One region of the Dehalobacter sp. genome, then DNA from elsewhere that is predicted to be linked to it. Evidence: predicted binding sites of a transcription regulator. Region 1 holds the regulator's gene; the other holds the start of a gene.
The links. The regulator CtsR, encoded in region 1, represses protease genes until heat stress. The targets are predictions, from matches to a motif close to AAGGTCAANNAAGGTCAAAT.
Positions count from the first base shown of each region.

Region 1 (3,157 bases):
AGGCTGTTCCCCGGCATCAGCACCTGAATTCTCAGGTGATCTTCTTCATTGACCATGACTGCAATTTTATGGCTTTCGGACAAGGCCAGACCGCGTGCATATTCAGTCTCGTTAAAACCCGGGCTGACCAGATGCTTTTCAATCAATACCTTCTTCTCCACCGGAATAAGCATTTTCAATGGAATATAAACAAGCTTTTCCCCTTCAGCGGTAAAACCGTCCAGGACGCCGGAAATCTGTGCTTCAATTTTTTCGGCATCATCATGGGACATGACGTGAGGGAAAGGATTGTCCGCGATATTTCTGGCCAGTCTGATCCTGGAACTCAGTACAATCGGAATGTCCAGGGTATCCTTCATCCAGAAGCTGTCTTTGGCAAGCAGTTCCCGATAAGTCATTTGCTTTCACCTCCGACAGTATTCTCCATTTCTTTAATCCGGTCTCTTAATATAGCTGCCTCTTCAAACTTTTCTGCTTTTACTAGCTCCAAGAGTTGTTCTTTCGATTTGACTATTTCCTGTTTGTTTCGGAACGAAGCGCCTCGTCTTACCGGCACTTTCCCGACATGCATCCCTCTTCCATGGATCCGGCGCAGGAGCATTTCCATTTGGGGCTCAAATTCATCGTAACATTTGCTACAGCCCATTTTCCCGGCTTGCTGTATCTGGGAAAAAGTTCTTCCGCACCCGGGACATTTTCCGGGCTGACTGTCTACGATCGTCTGATCATACTGTCCTGCCGGATTTACCCCAAATAATGCCTGTAAAAAATCCGATACCATTCCAGGGTAGAGATTGAAGCCGGTACCAGGCGCTTTCTGAGCACATTCCTGGCAAAGATGAAGCTGCGCCGCCTGTCCATTAATGATTTTGGTCAGATGAACCACAGCCTCCCGTTGTTGACAGTTCTGACAAAGCATTGCTATTCCCCCGATCAATCATTAACATCGTCCCGGCACATATTCGCCAGTATTTCTTTCATCATACGGGCCCTAAGCGTAGAAGGCAAATTCGTCACTCCAGCCAAAAGCCGGTCGGAAAAAATCGTTTTTACCAGGATTGCTTCTCTTTTGGTGAACAGCTCTTCTTCTCTGAGTCTGTCCACAAGATTGTTAGCCCGATCCTGGGAAAGGTCATCCCCAATGAGTTCCGACATGAGTCTCTGGAATTTACCCTCAGGATCAAGTCCCAGCCTAACAATCCTTAAATATCCGCCGCCGCCTCTTCTGCTTTCAACAAGATAGCCGCGTTCTGCAGTAAACCTCGTTGTAAGAACATAGTTAATCTGGGAAGGAGCACATGAAAAGAAATCAGCAAGATAACCTCTTTGCAGGACAATATACCCAACTTCGGCCTGCTCTATAATCTTCTTGAGGTACTCCTCGATTCTGTCCGCCAAATTACTCATCGTCATCCATCCTTATTTCAATGTTGACCTTTGCTGACTTTATGACCTTTTTTGACCTTCGTAACTATTTTAACCCTTTTTGATCATTTTGAAAACTATTTTATTAAAAAAAACCTATCCGAAGATAGGTTTTTTTGCTCGCTGACTATAAAAAATTCAACATTGCTGTACTTAGCGAAAAGTCCTCAATCGCTGATAAAGAAATACCACAAACCGAAGGTGACCGCTGCAACAATCACAACCAGAATAACAAGCTTTAGTCCACCAAAGCCGCGTTTCTGTTCGAACTCAAAATCTAAGTCATCGTCATCGTCCGCACTCGGGTCATTTTTACTGTTCATGATATAACTATTTAAATCAGAAAAGCGGCTTCTTTCTTCCGCCCCTACTTCTGTTTCCTCCAGAGTACCCAGATCTGTCGGGTTCATAGCGGTATCTTCTGCGTTGTAGGCTTCATCAGCTTTATTCAAATCATCCGCTGCCTCAGTATCAGCAAGCGGGCTGAAGCTGTCCGGACTTGTTTCCGCCGGATTTTTCATTTCATTAAAGTCATCTTCCAGGGAAGCCGCTTGGGAGATAAACAGTCTTTGCAGTTCATCCTGCCCCGAATTTTGATCACCAAGCAAAATCGTTCTGATCTCCTCATTGTCTTCATCCGAATCTCCGGCAAAAACAGGCCCTGCTTCCGCTTGATCCTCTTCCGGAGACTTCCCGGCCGTCCGGCCATATTCTCCGTTGGTCTGGTCAAATTCCCCGGTGTTCTGGTCATACTCGTCAATAGCACCGTCATTAATATCAGCCTCATCTTCAAGACTAAGCTGCCTTCTGATGCTTTCCGCATTTTCCTCGGACAGTTTGGGCTCTATATCTTTCCAATACAAGCCTCCCTCCAACAACTGCCGGAGTTCCTCAGGATCGAGCCAAATCTCTTTTTTCTTATCATTTTTCATTCTTATATTTCCCCCACAGGTTGAAAATTCAGTCGATTAAAGTATTATTTAGTAGTTCTACAAAGAAATTATTTATCCTTCGTGCCGTATTTCCCAATTTAGATAAAATTTGCATCTTCTCTTTTTCAGGATAAAATAGGATTAATAACTTTGATTAGAGAAAGAAGGAATCATATGCCGTCTCTTTATCCGGAATTTAAGTTTTGTCCCGTGTGTTCTGCCGCCCTGGAGTATAAACTAATTGAAGACAAAAAGAGGCAAAGCTGCCCGGCCTGTGACTATATCCACTGGGGGGAATACTCCCTGGGCGTAGGCGGTCTTTTGCTTCAAGACGACAAAGTACTCCTCGTCCAAAGAGCGCATAACCCCGGTAAAGGAAGATGGACTATTCCCGGCGGCTATGTAGAACAGAATGAAAAAATTGCCCAAGCGGTTGTCAGGGAAGTCCGCGAGGAAACCGGCATCCTGTCGAAGCCTGTAAGCATTCTGGCAGTCCGCGATTACCCTGAAGATATCCCGAACGTGAAACACAATATTTATATTGTCTTCTTTCTTCGCGGTCTGGGCGGTCAATTAAAACATGATCCGGTCGAGGTAATCCAGGCCGGTTTCTACTCGCTCGAAGATTGTCGTAATTTACCTATCGCCCCGATGAGTCTTGAAGTGATCACAAAAGCAATCGAACACACTGGAAAAGAGAATCCTTTCCCAGGACTAATTCACAAAGAAGGAGTCCCCGTATTCGGTGCGCTTTCCGAACTATTCACTTTTATCTAAGAATAGTTAAGATTAGGGTTAAC
Region 1 is NZ_JAPDHR010000052.1:78,658-81,814, reverse strand. Features, by position in the region: gene OKX56_RS13000 (protein arginine kinase) at 1-398, opposite strand, end outside; gene OKX56_RS12995 (UvrB/UvrC motif-containing protein) at 395-919, opposite strand; gene OKX56_RS12990 (CtsR family transcriptional regulator) at 934-1,407, opposite strand; gene OKX56_RS12985 (hypothetical protein) at 1,593-2,357, opposite strand; gene OKX56_RS12980 (NUDIX hydrolase) at 2,532-3,134, shown strand.

Region 2 (3,157 bases), on a different contig from region 1:
ACATACGGTGGTGTGAGAGGCCGGGGGCGAGACGCCCCCTCCTACTCGATTGATGATATGCTTTAATAAAACTTTTTATATCTTTTGATTTGTGTAAAATTTTATCTCCCTAACTCGCTTTTTCGGGTATTGTATTCTTCCAGATCGATTTCCCCTTTGGCATATCGTTCGCGCAAGATGGCCATAGCGTGGTCTTCCGGTTTACCGGAGGTGTTCTGTCTGTCCAGATAATTTCTAATCAGCCTGACTGCAAGAAAAATAATTCCCAGCCAGAAAAGCAATTGGATGATCATGACTGCAAATCCCATCCAGGAATAATTGCCTCCCATCATCCAGTCTCCACCTGGTCCATACCAGCCTCGCATCATTTTTAGTTACCTCCTTTTATATTCTCTTGGATTTTCTAGGCCATTAAAAAAGTAAATCCTAGTTTTGAAAACTATTTTTTTGATTAAACCATTGTCATCAATATCTTGTACCATTTGTACCTGATTTATGATGGTTGCAAATCTGAGGGAAGGAAATCAAATCAATGAAATAGGTAATGAATATGCTGCAGGTTTTTGGCAAGTATAGTGACAGAATGAAAGCCTTGCAGTTTGATCCTAGGAATATTTGTGAAGAAAGTACTGCATGAACGATGGCAGGAAAAAATAATTTTTCGCGTGTAAAGGGGATTTCTAAAAATTAGCGAAACAATATGTTTAAAACTAAACCATGCCAGTGGATGAACAGAGAAAAATGATCGAGAAAATGACCGAGAAAAACTAAGATGATAGGAAGATGAGAATGAGCCAGCAGAAATCGCAGAAATCATGGTTTGCTGTTGTGAATCCCCGGTCAGCAAATGGAAAAACGCAGGGACTTTGGCCAGGGTATTACCAGCAGCTTCAGCAGGCGGGAATACAGGTCGATTATGCGCTGACCTCCCGCTCCGGGGGAGGAACAGAAATAACACGTATGGCTCTGGACGAAGGGTATCGGAGGATGATTGCGGTCGGAGGAGACGGAACTGTCAATGAGGTGCTTAATGGTCTTATTGAGAATGACCGGCTTGTCGCGGACGATATCGAACTGGCTGTTTTTGAACAGGGAACAGGCGGGGATTTTGTAAGGACAATAAAAACAGGCAAAGAAAAAGGTCTGAACGCCTTGATCAGGATGCTGAAGGAGCCCAATATTATTCTTTCTGATCTTGGCCGAGTCGACTTTCTGAATTTTGAAGGGGAAGAACGGACACGTTATTTTCTGAATGCATCCAATGTCGGAGTCGGCGCGGAAGCGGTCCACAGGACCAATTGCCGGAGTAAAGCGATGGGTAGCAAGCTCTCTTATCTGACCAGTACTTTAGAAGCCGTTCTATCGTACAAGAGCGTCTGTGTTTCTCTGAAAATGGACCAGGATACATTCTGGGAAGGGAATATCTGGGGGCTTATGGTCTGCAACGGTCAATATATTGGCGGCGGAATGCGTATTGCGCCTGATGCCCGCCTGGATGATGGTTTGTTCGATCTGGTTGTGATAAAAGAAATGAAGCTGTCCAGACTCTTTTCACGCTTTCCGCTGCTTTATAAAGGGCAACATATCCATCTTCCTGAAGTCCAAGTGTTCCGCTGTAAGGAAATTGAACTGCATATGCCGGATTCCATACTTTTTGAAACCGACGGGGAGATCCCGGGGGTATGTCCGAAGGCATACCGGGTAATCCCTAAGTGCTTGAAACTATGGGTATAAGTTTCCGTTAACGTTAAAACCATACGGATGAATACGCATATAGATGAAGATTCTGCAAGGTCAGCTGAAGACAAATATATGTCTGACCAATATTGACCTTTAAAAGGATTTTGCATATAATACAATTAATGGGTAAGGAAAGCAGTTTTGAGGTGGTGAGGACAGTGGATTTTAAAGATTATTATCAAATCTTAGGCGTTTCTCCGGATGCAGACAATAAGGCCATCAAAAAAGCATACCAGGCACTGGCCAAAAAGTATCATCCTGATTTAAACCAGGGTGATAAAGCCTCAGAAGAGAAATTTAAGGAAATTAATGAAGCCTATCAGGCGATATCCGATCCTGCCAAAAGAAAAAAATATGATGATTTAAGGGCAAACTACCAGCAATGGCAGTCGCACGGCGGCAGAGGGAATTCTTTTGACTGGTCGGCCTGGCAGGAATCACCGGGGAGCAACCGCTATACCCGTACAATGACGCCGGAAGAGTTCGCGGAAACATTTGGGGACAGAGGTTTTGGCTCTAGTGCCGGCAGGGGTATGGGGGGATTTTCTGATTTCTTTTCCTCTATCTTTGGCATGGGAGCAGACTATGCTGATGAGTCCGATGATTATTATTCGAATAGGATCAGAAGACCGCAGGCCGGCAGGGACATTGAAGGTGAAATCAGTATTACGCTTGAAGAAGCCTATCATGGAACCAAACGGATGATTGAAGTCGGCGGCCGGAGAATTGAAGCCACTGTTCCGAAAGGTATTAAGAATAACAATAAAATTAGGCTCAGCGGACAGGGACAAGCAGGAGCGAAAGACGGAAACAAAGGAGACCTTCTGTTAACGGTAAAAATCGTTCCACATCCTGTCTATACCCGGGACGGAGATGATTTGTCCGCCAACATCGAAATCGATTTCTTCAAGGCTGTACTTGGCGGAGAAGCCCGAGTCAAAACATTAGGCGAAGAAATATCCATCAAGATTCCTCCGCGCACCCAAACCGGAAAAAGTTTCCGTCTGAGAGGGAAAGGAATGCCTATTCTCAATAAATCCGGCCATTTTGGCGATTTTTACGCAAAGATTACGCTTGTCCTGCCCGAAGAGATGTCTGAGAAAGAAATTAGTATGCTTCAGGAATTAAGCCAGGAAAGAAACAGCTGATTACTCCAGAGTTAGGTCTGCATGCCGCAATTACCGGCGTCAAGCGGAGCATGGAGTGCGCAGCGCGGCTGTTTGACAGCCACGGATGGACTAATGTTGCGATGCCATGGATGGCAAGGAGCGACTCGCCATGGAGGGCGCAACCTGCCGAAAACGGCTATATATTCCGTTGACCTACCACAAATACCGGTATGTTAACTCAAAGGAGTGATACGCATGGCTTTTGATACCAACCGTTTTACCCAAAAATCCCAGGAGGCAATCATCGC
Region 2 is NZ_JAPDHR010000004.1:79,844-83,000, reverse strand. Features, by position in the region: gene OKX56_RS01755 (SHOCT domain-containing protein) at 102-368, opposite strand; gene OKX56_RS01750 (diacylglycerol/lipid kinase family protein) at 790-1,734, shown strand; gene OKX56_RS01745 (DnaJ C-terminal domain-containing protein) at 1,899-2,888, shown strand; gene clpB (ATP-dependent chaperone ClpB) at 3,105-3,157, shown strand, end outside.
Region 2: the regulator CtsR is predicted to act here: its motif matches at 1,815-1,834, upstream of OKX56_RS01745 (DnaJ C-terminal domain-containing protein).